3 regions of the Selenomonas sp. oral taxon 138 str. F0429 genome follow, and region 1 is predicted to be linked to each of the others. Evidence: riboswitches for the same ligand, from Rfam matches in the RefSeq annotation. Region 1 holds a riboswitch; each other region holds the start of a gene.
The links. A riboswitch is a leader RNA that binds a small molecule or an ion and turns the genes downstream of it on or off. The one in region 1 is predicted to bind cobalamin.

Region 1 (8,302 bases):
CCGTCAACCACAGATAGGAAAGCGTCTCCCCAAAGCCGAGCGTGATGATGCCCTGCCCGAGCGCATAGATCATAAGGAGAACAACGGCAGCTGCCGCAAGGGTACTCCGCACAGCCTCATGCATCCGCACGCCCCCTCTCATAGACCACGGCAGGACGTCCATCCGCACGTGGGAATACCTCCGCACGCACATGATACAGCTGCTCGATCAGCGCGGGCGTCAGCACCTCAGCGGGTGCCCCCTCGGCAATGAGCGCCCCCTTTTGTAGGGCGACAATGCGGTCACAGTACATCGCGGCAATATTGAGATCGTGGATTGCCGCGACCACCGTCATCCCGCGCGCTGCAATCAGATCCATAATTTGCAGCTGATATGTAATGTCCAGATGATTCGTCGGCTCATCGAGGATGAGGCAGGGCGTTTCCTGCGTCAACGCACGCGCCAGCATAACGCGCTGCTGCTCACCGCCCGAGAGCATGGAGAAACTCTCCGCCTCCATCGGTAGGACGCCCGTCTCCCGCATCGCACGCCGCGCGATCTCCACATCCTCGGCACTGTCTCCCTCCGTGATTCCCTTGTATGGCGTACGTCCCATAAGCACGACATCGCGCACGGAGAAATTGAAATCCGCGCCGTGATGCTGCGCAAGCACCGCTGTCCTCTGCGCACTCTCCCGATAGGAAAGCGCACAGAGGTCATGCGTACCGAGGAGAACCTGCCCGCCCGTCGGCTTCAGAACCCGATAGATACACTTAAGCAGCGTCGACTTGCCACTGCCATTGGGTCCGATGAGTCCCGTGACCTGCCCCGCTGCGAACGTGACAGAGACATCCTTCAGCACACATTTTTCTCCATACTGCGCGGATATGCCCGCGACCTCGATCCTCATCCTACACCTCCAAATCGGTACGCCCGCCGCAACAGCATAACAATGAACGCCGGCGCACCGAACAGAGCCAGCATCACGCCGAGGGGAATGTCAACCCCCGTGACAAGCACTCTGCCGAGGATATCCGCCCAGACGGCAACAATCCCGCCGAGCAGCACCGCCACGGGCACGAGACGTCGATGATCCGCCCCTGTAAGCATGCGTGTAAAATGCGGCACAAGCAACCCGATAAAGCCGACAAGTCCCGCGTTCATCACAATCATCCCGACCAGTAGCGCATTCAGCACGAGATAGCCGCGCACGAATGGGAGCAGACTTCGTCCGAGCGGAATCGCCGCCTCTTCTCCGGCCGGCATGAGGTTCAGCATGCGCGCCTGCGTGAGGAAGAACGGGAATACGAGCGCAAGCACCGCCAAGAGCGCGAGCACCCACGGCATCTTTGCCGCAGCAATACTCCCCATCAGCCAGTAGAGCGTCACATCCATCCCCGTGGAGTTTGCCCCGAAGTAGATGAGCACTCCCGTGAGTCCACTGCACACGGCTCCGAGTGCGATGCCAAAGATGAGAAAATAGGAGAGGTCGCGCCGCATGCCCCCGGCAGCCGCCGTAATCAGAGCAGAGAGCAGTGCAGCCCCGACAAAGGCACCGACCCCAATCGCACCCGCGCCGAACATCGAGCCAATCCCGAGGAACACTGCACACGCGGCACCGAGCGACGCGCCGGACGAGATGCCTAAAATATAGGGATCCGCCATCGGATTGCGAAAAATCGCCTGCATAACGACACCCGAGAGCGAGAGCCCCATCCCGACACCTCCCGCGAGCAGGATGCGCGGCAGACGCAGCTCCAGAACGGCGCGTACGGTTTCCGTCTGTGCGGCATCGCCAAGCGATCCCCCACCAAGGAGCGTTACCACATCCCCAGGGGAGAGCGGCAGCACGCCGAGCGTCAGCCCCACCAGTCCGGACACAACAAGAAGCCCCGCCAGCAGCACCGCAAGGGTGCCGACGGGGCCGTTTCGCCAAATATGATGCATCAGATCTCAAAATTCGCCGAGAACGTGAACGTGCGCGGCTCGCCAAGGGCAAGACTCGTCCCCTGCCCCGCAACGGGATTCCAGTAGTCCTTGCCCGTCACATTGTAGATCATCGCCGAGAGCGTCACGGGCGTCGTGCCCATCTTCGTCCGATAGGTCGCGCCGAGATCAAAGAGGAGATGCGAGGGCACGGCAATCTGACCTCTATTGATCACACTGTCGCCGATATAGTTCATGCGCGCAATCAACGACCAGTCGGTCGTCGGACGGTAGACAAGACCGAGCGCCCCCGACCAATACGGCAGACCGTCGACGCGCTTGCCGTCGTTTGCGCCGTTCGTCGTCTTGCTCTGACGCGCATCAAGGTACGTAATGCCGCCCATCAGATCCCATTTCTCCGCGAGCGTTCCCGTAAAGCCCCACTCAGCGCCCTTGTTCCGCTGCTCACCGTCGTACTGCAGATACTTCAGCCCCGACTTCATTACATCAACGCTGTTTGCCTGACGAATATCGAAATAACTCAGCGTGTGGAGGAAGTTGCCGCCCTGCACCTTCACACCGATTTCATTCTGCTTCGTCTTTGCGGGATCGAGCATATCCCCCTGATTTGCATAGCCCTTGCCCGTTGCGACCATCGTGCCAAGGCCGAAGCTCTCCGTATGCGCCGCGTAGCCCGTCACCGCAGGCGTAATTTTATAGCTGACCGCAACCATCGGCGAGATCGCGCTCGTGTCCGTGCGCGCCCCCGACGCCTGCACAATGCGCACATTGTGCCCGTGCAGACCAAGCGTCACCTGTGTGCGCTCATCCGCCGTCTTGATCGTATCCACCACATGCCAGCCGCGCAGGCGCGTCTTGCGCTGGTACGGAGCCTCCTTCTCGGGCAGATCCGGCTGTGCCCAGCTGTTGTCACGGTAGATATTGCCCGTGCCGCTCCAAGTGAAGGGGCGATACGTGCCGCCATAGCTGCGCGCCCAGTTCTGGTCGAGAGAGAGCACATAGTCATGCGTGAGGTCGCCCGTCTTGAAGTCGCCCTTCAGGCCGAGATTCAGATAGTAGCGCGAGAACGCGAGCGGATAGTGCTCCATGCTGATGGTAAAGTCACCCGCGTCGTTGACCACCTTCGGCGAGCCGTCGATATAGCCGTACCAGTCCTCGTGATGATAGCCCGCGTTGAAGAACGCCGTGAGATGCTCCGCAAGCTTCTGCTCGTGGTTGAGTGTCATGATGACATTGTCATACGCATTGTACGACCACGAAGGCTTGTAGCTGCGTGAGAGCTTGGGTGCGCGCGGCAGGTGCGTCACATGACCCGGGCTGAAATCAAAATTGATGCGCGTGGGGCCTGCCTTCTGCTTCGTATGCACATAGCCCATGAGGAAGTTTGTCGTCGACTTCTCCGTATGCCGGTCGAGATTGACAAAGAGGGTCTGACGATCCATCTTCTCATGTTTGACCGCCGTCTCCCCATTTTGATTCGTCGCCGTAATGCGCACGCCATAGCGGTCGTCCTTGCCGAAGCGGTTGCTGACATCGACCGCCTCCTCGACAGACTTGCCGCCGAGATAGGAGATCTTCGCCTGCGCCGCATCGCTCTCTGCACGCTTGGAGATATAGTTGACTGTCCCCGCCGCAGCCTCGTTGATCGCCGCACCGCTCACGCCGATGTTCGGTCCTGCGATCACGCTGACGCGATCCACCCAGTAATACGGCAGATTCATCTGCCCGAACATCCCCGGAATCCCATTGGTATAGCTTGCATGCCCGTTGATGCGAAAACCGCGGATTGCAATATCCTGATAGAGATGTCCCGTCTGCACACGCACGGCAGGGTTCAGCACGAGCGCGCCGTTCACGCCGTCCGTCGGCGTTGCAAAGGTCTCGAGCGTCTTGTGGCTGATCTCCGTCACCGCAAGCGGCACATCCATGACATCCTGCGATCCGAGCAGTCCGACCGAGGGCTTGCTGCTCACAAATCCGCCGGGCATCGTCGCCTCTTCCTCCGCAGGTTCCGCCTGCCGCTGTCCCTCCACATCGACCGGTGCGAGTTCGTAGGAGTCCATCGTCTCCGTCTTCTCCGCAGCACTTGCAGCTCCCATCCAGACCGAGCCAGCCGTCGCGAGTGCAATCGCGCACATGAGCTTTCGTTTTGTCATCTCCATTTTCCTCCTTGATATAGACGGACAAAGCCCGTCCCCCCCCAATAATCCATAGCTCCTGAATTCATCGCGCAAATCATGCAAAAGTCCCGTCCACAGCAGAACGGGACTTTCTCACACGAAAAAAGCCTGCCGTCCTGTCCATCGCAGGATGCAGAGAAGTGCGACGCATGGGCGCAGCGCTCCGGCGCACGAGACTCGGTAGGTCTTCTGGCTCTGCATCATCGTCCGCTCCGCCTTCCCAACAGAAAAGCTCTGTCAGTGACATATTGGAACGTTCTCAGCATTACAGCGGCGGGACCGCATCGGCTCTCAGATCTGCCGCCCACATGGGTCGGCAGTCCCCGATTTCCCTGTTACGCCCTCTCGGGCACCGAATCTACTTATGAATTTTGATTGAAATGAATTCGTATGACAGTATAATTAAAGCCTATGTGTATGTCAAGCGATTTTGCATTTTCTCTATGAACCTCATGCCATTTCCGTTTCGAAAAATAAACAACACTATATATGAATGCAGGCAAATAATAACTGTTGTTTATCATTTCAATGTCAAAGTTTCATAGGGCTTTTGTCCAAAATATAGCAGGAAAAACGGAATAGAGAGAGAATTATAAGAATTCGTCGAAAGAAAGTTTCCGAAATATACTACGGAAACTAATCGGGCTTGTTGATACCCGCAGCAATCCCGAACGAACTGTATGAATAGGAGATGTATTCATGGATGCAGCAATGCTGACATTGGGTGTTCTCGGGGTGGCGGCGTTCCTCTTCGCCACAGAGATTATCCCGCTCGCCGTCACGGCAATGGGCGCGGCGATCGCGCTCGGACTCTTGGGGGTGCTCACCCCGGCACAGGTTTTCTCAGGTCTGTCGAATTCCACCGTTGTCCTCTTCGCAGGCATGTTCATCATCGGCGCCGCGATGTTCCAGACGGGACTCGCGCAAAAAATCGGCATCGCCGTCGTCAAAAAATCGGGCAATGACGAGCGTGCATTAATGGCGGCACTGATGCTCATAACGATTGTCCTCTCGTCCGTGTCCTCGAACACGGCGACAGTCGCGTGCCTCATGCCCGTCGTCATCCAGATCTGCGCAGCGGCAAAACTGCCCGTCTCGCCGCAGCTCATGGCGCTCGCCGTCGCGGCAAACGTCGGCGGCACGATCACGATGATCGGTACGCCGCCGAACATCCTCATGAGCGCGACGCTCGGTGCCTCGGGACTAACGCCGTTCGGCTTCTTCGAATTCGCATGGATTGGTATCCCGCTCTCCATCGCGGGCATGATCTATATGCTCACGATCGGCCGCAAGCTCTGCCCGCGCAAGCTCGTGGACAGCGAGGCGGTCGCAGGTGAGGCGGAGGAGGCAAAGGATCCGCGCAAGATGGTCATCTGCGCTGTCATCCTGATCGGCGTTGTCATCGCAATGGTGCTCGAAAAGCAGATCAACGTCCCGATGCAGACCTCGGCGATCATCGGCGGTCTCCTCTGCGTCCTCACGGGCTGCCTCTCGGAGAAGCAGGCGTATCAGGGCGTTGACTGGACGACCATCTTCCTCTTCGCAGGTATGCTCCCGCTCGCCAGCGCGATGGATCACAGCGGCGCAGGCAAGCTCATTGCAGACTTCGTCGTCGGCCTGATCGGCGACCATCCGTCCCCGATGCTCATCGTCGGTGCAATGTTCGCCCTCTCGTGCGGCCTGACGCAGTTCATGTCGAACACGGCGGCAGCCGCGCTCCTCGCGCCGATTGCGATCTCCATCGCGCAGTCCATCGGCGTCTCCCCATATCCGGTCGTCATGGCGATCGGCATTGCGGCATCCTGCGCATTTACCACGCCGGTTGCGACGCCGCCGAACACCCTCGTTCTCGGCCCCGGACAGTTCCGCTTCATGGACTACGTCAAGGTCGGCGTTCCGCTCGTCTTCGTCTCGCTGATCGTCTGCCTTGTCGTCATCCCCCTCGTCTGGCCGTTCTAATCCAAACTTAGATATAAGCGGCAGCAGCGGACTTCTCCGCTCATTATGCTGAACCGTGAATGAACTGAAAAGTATGTCGTTCACCGCATGACAGGTGTGCCCACGGGTACACCTGTCATTGCATGGCACACAACTGTGCGCCGCAGCATGATGAGGAGAATATCATGAAAAAAGAAGAAATGCTGAACCATCTGAAGGCATTCGACCCCGCGATCTTCACCCTCCTGCAGGACGAGATCCAGCGGCAGCGCTGCACCCTCTCGCTGATCCCGACGGTCAACGCCATGTCGCCGCTCGCCGCCTTTCTCGAGGGGAGTGCGCTCGCAAACAGCACCCTCGAGGGCTGCGGGGCACGTCATGCCAGTTCCGTCGAGGAGCTTGTCCGCACGCGCGCGCAGGAACTCTTCGGCAGCGCGCACGCTGTCGTGCGGCTTGGCAACATCGCCGCCGCCTCGCGCGTCACATTTCTTGCGCTGCTGCAGCCGGGCGATACCGTCCTCTCCTTCAACCGCAGGAAAGAGGAGCACTGTGCGGGGCTGAACTACCATTTCGAGAACTTCGGCATTGACCCTGCCCTCCAAAAGGTGGACTGGGACGAGGTCATGCAGCTCGCCGAGCGCGTGAGGCCGCGCCTCATCATCTTCTCACCTGTCAGCTATCCGTGCGTGCCGAACTACGAGCGGCTCGCCGCCGTTGCGCGCGCCGTGGGGGCATATCTCTGGGTCGACATCGGGCAGTGCGTCGGGCTCGTTGCAGCGGGGCTCATCCCCTCGCCCGTAGCGCTTGCCGATGTTGTCAGCTTCCCGACGAACGACTCGCTGCGCGGGCCTGACGGCGCGATCCTCCTCTGCACGAAGGAGCTTGCGCCGCAGATGGACGCCGCCGTCGCAAACACGGGGCATATCTCCCTGCACATGAACCACCTCGCCGCGCTCGGCTTTGCCCTGCATGCAGCTGCACAGCCGCGCTTCCGCGCGTACGGGGAGCAAGTGCTCGCGAACAGCCGCGCGCTCGCTGCAGCCCTCAAGGAGCAGGGCATCAACCTCCTCGCAGGCGGCACCGAGACCCATCTCATCCTCGCCGCTCCTGCGGCGGGCGTTGACATCGTGGACACCGTGCACGCCCTCGGACGCATGGGCATCTATGTCAAGCGCGACAAGATCCCGACCATGCGCCCCGAGATCATGCTCTCCGCGCTGCGTCTCTCGACACTGAACCCGACCACGCGCGGACTGAAGGAGGCGGACATGTCCATCATTGCCGACGTACTCGCGCGCACCCTCAGCGGGCAATGCCCGGCCGAGGAGGAGGATTCGGTGTGCATGAAGATCGCAAAGCTCCTCATGGATAAGCCCACCTTCTCCGAGGAGTGGATGAACGAGGGCGCAACCGCACAGACCGTCGCGCCCACCTCCGACACGGGCAGCGTCCACGAGCACGTCGCCAACGAGCGGAAAACCATCCTCAAGAGCTTGTTCAAATAACGGAGCATCAAACAACCTCCGACCGCGTGCAGAAGTGTGCGGTCGGAGGTTTTCATTGTAAAATATTCAGAAGCGTCAACAAATGAGTGATTTATGCGGCGCATTGTGCTATACTGAAAAGACAAGACTGAACGAACCCCATTTTTACGGAAGAGGAGAATTGCCCATGAAACGTGAAGAAGTCGCCAACCACCTGAAGACATTCGACCCCGAGATCTACGGTCTGCTCGAGGAGGAGCGGCAGCGCCAGCGCTACACCCTCTCCCTCATGCCGAACATGAATGCCATGTCGCCGTTCGCAAAGTACCTCGAGGGCAGCGTCCTCACGAACAGCTTCTTTGACCGCCACGACGAGACCACGAGCGGCGGTCTGCACCTCGATGCCATCGTCCGCGCGCGCGCAGTGGAGCTGTTCCATTGCGACCATGCCATCGTGCGCCTCGGCAACATCGTCGCCGCCTCGCGTGTCGTCTTTCAGGCGCTGCTGGAATCGGGCGATACCGTCCTCTCCTTCAACCTCAGGAAAAAGGATCACGTCGCAGGACTCTCCTACGACTTTGAGAACTACGGCATCGAGCCTGGCACACAGGAGATTGACTGGGGTGCCGTGCGCGAACAGGCGGAGCGCGTAAAGCCGCGGCTCATCATCTTCTCGCCTGTCAGCTACCCGCGTACCATCGACTATCAGATCCTCTACGAGATCGCGCAGACCGTCGACGCCTACCTCTGGGTCGACATCAGCCAGTCCGTCG
Region 2 (5,025 bases), on a different contig from region 1:
CCCGAGGGTCGTCGCACCATAGGTCTTTGCAAACAACGGCCTTCCCTCCTACGTTTCAAATATAAGAAAATTATAACACAGGATAGGGCGAGATGGCTAATGATTCTTTGCAAAAGAAAAGAGATTCCAAGCGCTTACTAGGATGACTTGTCCAGTATGATAAATGAAATCTCGCTTGTATAGATTAAACGGAGGTATCCTTCAATACCTACCCTATCTTGCCTTGGAACACGATAAAAGATTTACCGTCATCCTCTTTGCCATAGATAAATCATGAGCAGCAGGCAGCATCCCCATGCCACTGTCCCAATAGAATCGCCCGTCTCCGCGTATGAAAGCGGCGCTGTCATGCCGATGATGGAAAGCAGTGCAAAGAGCGCGGGCATCGACCACATTGCTGTAATGGGTCTCGTTCCATCTGTCAGAACGGGTGGAATTTCTTTTTTCCGTCGATGTCGCTGGAACCAACCGGCAAAGCCGCTCACAATGACGACAATCGTGAGCATGTCAAGCACCGCCCAGATCAGCTTGAGCGGCATGGTGTCATGATTATAGAGATGGAGCGTACGCAGGGAATCACACAGTGTGAGCCAGCGCGGCATGGGTTGTGTGATATGCGTCAGCCCCTCCTCCGTACGGATGAGATATACCTCCTGCCCACGGAACATCGATGGATGTCCCTCATCCGTCAGCGTCATAACGGCAGGCTCATCCTCTCTGACATTTGCAAGGTAAAGGAGTCTCTGTGTCGGGAAATGATCTGCTGCATAGGAAATCATCTCCTCATATGCAATGGGCTCTTGATTGTGAATATCAACGGGAAGTGCCGCCTCCACATCCGCCCGATAGCTTCCATGTCCGATGATATAGGCGGCAATCGCCACGCCGCTGAGGGTCATCAGTCCTGCCCATACCGCAGTGATCATCCCAAGAAAATTATGCCAGTCGAAGAAATTCCCCGCAGACATTCCGCCGCGTGTCCCTCCAAAAAGGCGTTGGCGCATAAAGAACGGATAGAGCAGAATCCCCCCCACGATAGAGAGGAAGGAAAGAAAACACATGACCGTGAGGAAAATCATGCCGCTACGCCCCATTGACATTTTTAAGTGCAGATTGTGCATCGTCCCCATAAAACTGGCAAGCGCCGGAGATTTGACATGTGTCCCACGCCATGGAACGAGTTCATCCTGAACGGGCGCATAGGCGACACGCGCTCTGCGTGCAGTTCCGTTCTCTTCCTGCCATGTGAGGCTGTATAAAAGCACGCCCCGCTCTGTATCGGTAGAAATCACGTCTACATCGCGCTCCGGCATCTCTGATGCGATCCGTGCTAATCCTGCCGTTGCTCCGCTCCATAGCTCCTGATAGGAGAGTTCACCAAAACTCGGTCGCTCATCGACCTCATTCCACCGATAGATATCCCCACTGAAGATCAGCGGCAGCCCTGTTAGACAGAGCAGGAGGAAAAACAACGCACATATTGCGCTGATCCAACGGTGGAAACGATAGAGAAGTTTCATCGAATGATCCTTTGCAATACAATAGAATAATGATAGCAAATGAAGCCCCGGCATTCCGTCGGGGCTTCAATGCAGACACGCGTCTACTTAGAACGAGTAGGTCGTGCCAAAGGTATAGGTTCTGTCGTTCGCTGTTTCACCCGCATAGTATTTGCGATTGAATAGGTTCTCGATGCCGAACCGCAACTTAAAGTTCTCATTGATTTTGTAATTGAGATACAGATTGGTAACGAAGAAACTGTCCTCCGATCCATATTCGCCCGTCACCGTATCCACGCTTTGGCGTGCAGCGACGTACTGTGTATCCAACGTGCCGTTAAACTTATCGCGGTTATACTCGATACCGAACCGCATCATATGCTTTGGCAGATCCCAGTTACGATAGGTTTTTCCGCCAATCGTATCTTCGCCAGATTCAAAGGTGTAATTGAAATATGTCTGCCAATCACGATGGAAACGGTGCTTCACCGCCAGCTCCACCCCCTTGATCATTGACTTGTTCATATTATAGTATGCACGCACGCGATTCCTCGTCTCAATCGCAATTTTGTCCGCAGTATCCACGCGGAAGAGTGTCAAGCCATAGGATGTGTTCTTATCGATCTTCTGCTTAATCCCCAGTTCAAACGTACGGGAGATTTCCGGTGTCAAATCTGGATTTGCCTGGATGGAGCGCGGTCTGTCACCCGCACGGCGATAAAGCTTGTATATTGAGGGAGGATTGAAGGACTTTCCGTAGCTCAAATAGATCATCGTATCCTTCTGCGGCTCATAGCTGACGGCAATCTTCGGACTCCACGCGTGAAATACTGTATCTTCGTAGCTCTTTCGCACCGTACCGATATAGGAATAACCATCCTGCTTGTCAAACCGATCATAACGCATCCCAAGCTGCAGTTTCCATCGGGCATCAAGCGCCAGTTCATCCTGTACAAAGAGCGCACTGGACATTACGGAGCCGCCACTCTGCTGATACGGCACACCATTGACCGAATCCCAGTCCTTCCAATGCAAAAGGTCATACCTGCGATACCGCATTTTATCCTTTATCCACGAGAATCCTGCGAGCACGGTATTGTTTCCAATCATCCACTGCTTTTGCAGATCCGCATTGTAGTTCTTCGTCGGATATTCAGCACGATCTCCAGTGCCTGTCCAATCAATGCTTGTCGCATCGTAGGCAGAAGAATAGCCATCCTTCCATGTATTGCTGTAGCCGATTCCCGCCTTGAAATCGTTCTTCGTGTCCTCATAGCGCAGCTTGTGAATATCCTGCTCCCTCCTACCGAGGTAGCCGAGGAAGTCATCGGGCGTGACAGTAAGGTAGTTGCCGTTTGGCAGCTGCACAATGCCCGAAAATGTAGGATTTCCTGCAAAATCACGGAAATAGGTGATGGGATCGTGATAGGAATACTCGTATGAGGCGTGCAAATAACTATAATCGAGCGAGCGGTTCTTGTCGAACGCATAATTCAGATCAACGAAGGTATTTTCGCTTTTCTTCTTCTTTGCGCCGCGGCTCCCTACAATATAATTACCATCAGACAATTTGTGGAAGGATCCGGTTGCATCGGGCGTATAGCTTCTATCGTCCTCATCAGTTGTAACGGCATGTCCTACCCAGCCGTCCGAGGTGCGCTTTTCATAGCCGACGCGGAAGGAGATGTTTTTATCACCACCCGTGACCTGAAGCCCGCGCTGCCATGTATTATTGCTGCCGCGCAGGACATCGATCTGCCCGTGAATCAGCTCCATTTTTGTGCTGTCTGACGCATCCGGCTTCTTGGTAATGATATTGATGACACCTGCAACGGCATGACCGCCGTAGAGCGAAGAGGCTGCACCGCGCACGATCTCAATGCGGTCAATGTTTGAGAGGGGGATCGAATCCCAGTTCACGCCGCCGTCAAAGGCGGTATTGAGCATCTGCCCGTTATACATAACGAGAATATCAGAACCGGAAAACCCACGCATTGTCACGCCGTCCTTGACATCCGCTGTCGGTGAGATATAGATCCCCGCCTCACGTGCCAGAGCCTCACGCAGGCTGAACACATGCCGTTTTTCCAGTTCCTTTGATGTAATTACTGTGACATTGGCGGGAACCTTCATCAGCGGTTCTGAGATGCGGGTCGCTGTGACGATCGTCTCACCAAGATCGCGTTCGCTCTGTAAAGAACGAGAAGACTCATCCATTCCATTTTCTGCCGTGTCGGACGATGATGCCTCGGCGGAAAAATTACGTTCAGCTGCGCCTACAATGGGGGTATTCCCACCTGTCAACGCACAGAGGACTGCCAATGTGAGACATTTCTTTTTCCATGGATTCATTTTTTGAAAGACTTCCTTTCTCCTCCTAAAAAATAATACAGAGATCATTACATATAAAACAGCCTCATTTCTCCCATACGAGAAATGAGGCTGAAACTTCATCACATCATGGCAAAAGTACCACACAAAACTAATACACCGAAAAATTCGATGCACGTAATCTCCTCCCCATCACTCGTAGGTCAATCGGCGATTCTAAATCAGGCAGTTCTCCTGGCTCCAGTTCATCGTTTCCCTGTACCTTCCCAGTTTCCCAGTGGCATATCACAGAGGCACTCGCTGCTACAGTGGCGGGACCGCTCCGGCATCTACCGGATTCCCTATTAAGCCTTGCGGCACCTGACTCAACCGTATAAAGTTTTGCTGTTTCCGTGACTATGGTAGCATGAGCCTTTATCCCTTGTCAAGACATACTATACAACTATATTCCCTTTTTGCATACATGAATTATCCTCAAACACCAATTTCAATCTCGCCCTTGAAAATAACAACTATCTGACCGTCCGCCTTCACACAAATGTGCTCGAGCAGCCCACTCCATAATTCCTCGTCAAACTCAACTAGCTCCCCGTCGATACCACATACTACTTGAATCATGGTCTCCAAGGTGTTTCTCTTGCTCTCCCTCTCGGCAATTTGGTCATCCAACTTTTCCATATCCCCCTGCTTTTCCATATAAATCGCACGAATCTCATTTTCCTGTTTCAGATACACCGTCTGATCCTGTGCTACCCGTGCATTCTCTCGAATCAGCATTTCGAGCCGTTCTGCCAAAACGCCGAGTTCCTGCTCTACTTTATCCCGTTCCTCCGTCATCTCCCCCGTTTGGCAAACACTGCCAATCAGAGAACGGAGTTCCGCAATCACATTCTCTTTGACTTCCACCAAGGAGTTCAGAGCCTTAACGAAAATCTGTTTGATCTCACACTCCGTCAGATGCCGTGTGCTGCATGGCTTGCCCTTGTGGGCGTATTTCTTGTTGCAACGATAGATGACTCTGCGGTACTTATCCGTGGAGTGCCATACCTTCGCTCCGTACCAACCTCCACAGCATCCGCATTTGATTTTATTCGCGAAGATGCTGACGCCGCTGTGCTTTCCGTTCTGCTCTCTACGCTTTATCTCCGACTGGACAAAGTCAAATAAGTCTGGCGGAATAATTGCCTCGTGATGC
Region 3 (5,025 bases), on a different contig from region 1:
TGACTCCATCGACCCGACGGCAAAGGATCGGCAGGGCAACGACATCGGGCGGCAGTACCGTTCAGGCATTTACTACGTGCCAAATGCGGATGGAGCGGAGAGTCACGATGCCGCTGTGATTCGCTCCTCGCTCGAGGCTCTGCAGCAGCGCATTGGAAAGCCAATCGCGATAGAGATGGGGCCGATTGTGAATTTCTACCGTGCCGAGGACGATCATCAGGAATACCTCGTGAAGCACCCGAATGGCTACTGTCACATCTCGCCTGCACTCATCGCGCAGATGCGTGAAAAACGCGCGGCGGCAGAGCGGGCAGCGGAGGCGAAACCCATGCGCACATTTGCAAAACCATCGGACGAGGAGCTGAAGGCACGCCTGACGGGAATGCAGTATGCCGTCACGCAGCAGAAGGCGACAGAGCCTGCCTTCCGCAACGAATACGATCACGAATTCCGTGAGGGCATTTACTGTGACATCACGACGGGTGAGCCGCTCTTCATCTCTGCGGATAAATACGACTCGGGGTGCGGCTGGCCAGCATTCTCGCGCCCCATCGACAGCAGCCTTATCGCCGCACATGAGGATCGCTCCTACGGCATGGTGCGCACGGAGGTCACGGCGGCGGGCAGCGGCGCGCATCTCGGGCATGTCTTTGACGACGGCCCTGCCGCGACGGGCGGTCTGCGCTACTGCATCAACAGCGCCTCTCTGCGCTTCATCCCAAAGGAGGACATGGAGGCAGAGGGGTACGGCGACTATCTCTATCTGCTGGAAAAATAAATTTGAAAAAGTACTGGGATGTGAGAGAATTCGTAAAATATCTTTTTCTCGTATTGACAAGTACTTCTTCCAATGTTATCTTTACCAAAGCCTTACGAAAACTTTATAGGAATTGGATCAGGTACTTTGTGTTTAATAGAAAATCCGGTAAGGAGTCATCACCACAAGCCGGAGCGGTCCCGCCACTGTATCAGTGAGCAAGCCTGCATGGAAATGCGCTGTTATTTCCGAGAACGTCACTGGGGGAGTTCCCTTGGGAAGGCGCAGGTCTGCGATGAACTGGAGCCAGGAGAACTGCCTGATTGACAATCGCCGTTTGACCTGCGAGTGATGGGGATGGGGATTTGCGTGCTGTTACGCCGCTTTGAGCCCCTTTGATTGAGAGCCTATGAGCCCTTTTCTGCTGTTGCAGGAAGGGGCTTTTCGTTTTCCTCTATACCTAAAAGTTTTCAAAATATGATTATGGTGCATGGAGAGCACTTCACAAGAAAGGTGACAAAGGATATGACAAGAGAGAAGAAGTGGACACTAGCGGTGCTTGCGGCATTTGCGGGAGTAAGTTTTGTTGGAACGGCATACGCTGCGGAGCAGACGTCAAACGAGCAGGGAGATGCGCACGCGCTCGCCGATACTGTTGTGACAGCACAACGACGCGAGAAGCGTGATCTCGATACGCCGGCAACAACAACGATCATCATGGCGAAGGAGATTGAAAAGGCGGGCTATCGCAACGTCTTCGAGGCGATCGATCAGCAGATTGGTTCGACGAGTACATCTTACGGCGATGCGGGGCAGGATTTCGGCTTAGCCGCAGGCCGTATTACACTTCGTGGCTATGACCGCGGTACGCTCGTCATGGTGAACGGCGTTCCAATGAACCTCAAGAACTATCCGAGTACAGAGAACATCCCTGCATCAATGGTTGAGCGCATCGAGATCGTCAATGGTGCAGCATCGACACTTTATGGTGCCGAGGCAATGGGCGGTGTCGTCAATATCATTCTGAAGCAGCCAAAGCCGGAAGAATCAGAGTTCCAACTCAGCCAAACCGTCGGAAATTATTTCAAGAAAAGTGAGGCAACCTATACAGGTGACCGTATTATCGTGGATGTGAGCCGCGAATGGTCGAAGGATCTCCCGCACTCCAACGGGTTTGGCATTGATAAGATTTCCTGGGTTGACTGGTGGGTCGGCAAGGGAAAAAAGAGCCGTGTTGGCGTGATTGCGCAGCTGACAGATGAACTCTCCCTCAACTACAATTATATGGAGGGAGATATTACACGTGGCGGGGTTCAATACAAGAAATCAGGGAATAGTCTTGTTCCGACGGGGACGAAGTACAACTACCGCTACAATGACCTCCGCCATACGGCAAGTCTTGTATATCAGGGCAAAGATAATGGAATTCATGCTGTTCTTGGATACAACTATCGCAAGGTAGATGGTTTTGATTATCTTGCAAACAAGAAGACAGACGGCAATGCGACGATGGATGGGCAAATCCTCGATGTACAGAAGACTTGGAAAATGGGAAACGGCTCCATGGTGTTGGGGTATTCCTATAAGCGTGAGGCGATTGATAAACCTGCGAAGAAGCGTACTGCCGTCCGTACAGGGAACTCCCTTTATGCCTCGTACAGCAAGCAGTTTACGCCGCAGTTTAACTTTACACTCGGTCTGCGGGGGGAGTTCATCAATGACCCCGAGGAAGATCAGCGCGTCCTGATGCCTCAGTTCCAGACAGAGTATAAATTTGACCGCAATACGGCGTGGTACATCAACATCGGTAAGGCGTTCCAGATGCCGACCGTGGATGACAGCTTCAGTTATAAGAATTTCAATCCGACCGGCTTAAAACCTGAGAGCGGCTGGACCTATGAGACAGGCGTCAAGATTCGGCGTGGAAACGATACGTGGAAAGCCGCAGTTTACCATATGGATATGAAGAATAAGATCGGATGGCGGCTTGATACAGCGACCAACCAGCACTATGCGGTCAATACGGGACAGTTCCGTAATACGGGGATTGAGCTTGAGTATGCGAAACGGTTTAATGATACATGGAGTCTGACACTGGGCGGCAGCGTTTCCAATCCGGAGATACAGAATCCGAACGGGACGAATAAGGCTTGGATCCAGGATGCTGCGCGTCTCCAAGGTCTTGTGCGTCTCGACTATCAGATGGCAAAATGGCAGGGAAATCTGAACCTCAAATATCTTGGTGATCGTGAGTACATTGCGCAAAGCTTCGGCGCTGCGCAGGATGTGCCCGATAAGATTCAGCTCAATATGAACCTGATCTACACGGCGGGCAAAGACGATGTGGTCTCTCTCGGCATCTACAATCTGCTGAACCGTGAGAACTACTCCAACCGTTACGGCAACCTCGATCTCGGGCGCAACTTCCGCCTGACCTATACGCATGCGTTCTAATGTGCAGCTCTGTACGCTTTTCCTGTTCCTCCTTGCAGCCGGTATTCTTTCCGGCTGTGCGGGGGAGGGGCAGAATGCGGCAGAGCCATCTGTGTTTTATCGCGGAACGGATGGCATGGGGGTGGAGGTCGTCCTGCGGGAAAAGCCGCAGCGCGTCGTCTCGCTTGGCCTTGCGACGGATGAGATCCTGCTCGCCATTGCACCGCCCGAGCAGATTGCAGCACTCACTGCCTATGCGGATGATCCCGGACTCTCCTCCATGACGGAGGCGGCAAAGGCGGTTCCCGTGAAACTCAAAGATCGGAGTCCGGAGCGCGTCCTTGCACTTCATCCCGATCTCGTCTTTACCACGGACGGTGTGCCGAAGGAGCTCGTGGAGAGCCTGCGTGATCTTGGGCTGACGGTCTATGCCTCGCGCACGCCGAAGCGTGTCGAGGGGATCTTTACGCGCATTGAGGAGGTTGGCAGGCTCGTCGGACAGGAGGAGAATGCCGCAGCACTCATCGCCGAAAAGCGCGCGCGCCTCGCGGATGTGGAGCGCCGTGTTGGGGACATCCCCGAGGCGGAGCGCCCCATCGTCGTCGCGTTTGCGTTCAGTGGCGTGTTCGGGCAGAAGGACGGGCTCTTTGACGATATGTGCCGCCATGCCTCGCTGCGTAACGGTGCCGCAATGGTCGGGCTGACAGCAGATACACCCGTCTCAATGGAGCAGATTGTCGCGCTCGATCCCGATGTTTTTCTGCTGCCGACATGGAGTGCAGAGGGGGAAAAGACGGAGGAGTTCCGTGCGAAGCTCCGCAGTGACCCTCTGTTCATGCATGTGAAGGCGGTGCGGGAGAATCATCTCTACGCCGTGCCCGATACCTACCGCTACAGCGCGGGGCAGAATGCGATCGAGTGCGTCTATGAGCTGGCGCGCGCGGTGTACCCCGAGCGCTTTGCAGACGTGAAGTAGGGCGATGAAGATGAATCCGCTGCGCATGATGGTGCTGAGCCTCACGGGGTCATGCAATCTCGCATGCCGCTATTGCTATGCATCGGAGCAGGATGCGCGTACGATGACATGGGACACGGCGCGACGGGCGATTGATCTTGCAGCAACAGGCAACGCGCCGTTCCTCCTCCAGTTCTCGGGCGGCGAGCCGCTGCTCGCACTGCCGCTCCTCGTGCAGATTGCGGACTATGTTCGTGGGAATCGCATACGGGCGCACATGGATATTCAGACGAACGGGACGCTCATCTCGGATGAGGCTGCGGATTTTCTCCGCGATGTGGGCATTGGTGTCGGCGTCAGCCTCGACGGCAGACCCGATGCGCACGATGCGCTCCGCTGCTTTCCCGACGGGCGCGGGACTTCCTCTGCTGTGATTGCAGGGATTCAGCGTCTCGCGGAGCGCGGGAAGGAAATTGGCCTGACCACAGTCGTCACAGCTGAGAATGTGACGGATCTTCCCGGCGTCATCGAGATAGCATACTATCTCGGCAATGTGCGCAGAGTTGGCTTTGACCTTCTGCGCGGACAGGGGCGCGGTGTCAGTGTGAGACCTGCGCGGGAGGAAGATGTTGCCCTTGCGATGGAGCGCGTCTTTGCTCTGTGCAGGAAGCTCGAGCGGCTTACCGGTCGACACATTGTCATTGCACAGGCAGAGCAGGCAGCATGTCTTGCTCATCGTGTCGACGGCGGCTTCTCGCACTGCCACGCAATGAGTGGCGTGGGCATTCATGTCGATGCGCTTGGGCGTATCTATGCGTGCTCCTCCTTGGTCGGCGATGAACGCTTTTTGCTCGGCGATGTCGTGCACGGCATTGACGCG

Region 2: another riboswitch for cobalamin. It lies ahead of HMPREF9163_RS09610 (TonB-dependent receptor); the one in region 1 lies ahead of HMPREF9163_RS04540 (TonB-dependent siderophore receptor).
Region 3: another riboswitch for cobalamin. It lies ahead of HMPREF9163_RS00325 (TonB-dependent siderophore receptor); the one in region 1 lies ahead of HMPREF9163_RS04540 (TonB-dependent siderophore receptor).

What each region holds. Positions count from the first base shown of each region.
Region 1 covers NZ_KB290935.1:19,889-28,190, forward strand. The annotation lists gene HMPREF9163_RS04525 (iron ABC transporter permease) at 1-124, opposite strand, end outside; gene HMPREF9163_RS04530 (ABC transporter ATP-binding protein) at 117-890, opposite strand; gene HMPREF9163_RS04535 (iron ABC transporter permease) at 887-1,927, opposite strand; gene HMPREF9163_RS04540 (TonB-dependent siderophore receptor) at 1,927-4,083, opposite strand; cobalamin riboswitch at 4,269-4,479, opposite strand; gene HMPREF9163_RS04545 (SLC13 family permease) at 4,807-6,066, shown strand; gene HMPREF9163_RS04550 (serine hydroxymethyltransferase) at 6,231-7,550, shown strand; gene HMPREF9163_RS04555 (glycine hydroxymethyltransferase) at 7,717-8,302, shown strand, end outside.
Region 2 covers NZ_KB290949.1:42,230-47,254, forward strand. The annotation lists partial or broken gene HMPREF9163_RS12585 (magnesium chelatase domain-containing protein) at 1-36, opposite strand, end outside; gene HMPREF9163_RS09605 (PepSY-associated TM helix domain-containing protein) at 249-1,520, opposite strand; gene HMPREF9163_RS09610 (TonB-dependent receptor) at 1,608-3,851, opposite strand; cobalamin riboswitch at 4,037-4,209, opposite strand; partial or broken gene HMPREF9163_RS12590 (recombinase zinc beta ribbon domain-containing protein) at 4,305-5,025, opposite strand, start outside.
Region 3 covers NZ_KB290925.1:57,300-62,324, reverse strand. The annotation lists gene msrB (peptide-methionine (R)-S-oxide reductase MsrB) at 1-778, shown strand, start outside; cobalamin riboswitch at 881-1,095, shown strand; gene HMPREF9163_RS00325 (TonB-dependent siderophore receptor) at 1,283-3,211, shown strand; gene HMPREF9163_RS00320 (ABC transporter substrate-binding protein) at 3,201-4,166, shown strand; gene HMPREF9163_RS00315 (radical SAM protein) at 4,177-5,025, shown strand, end outside.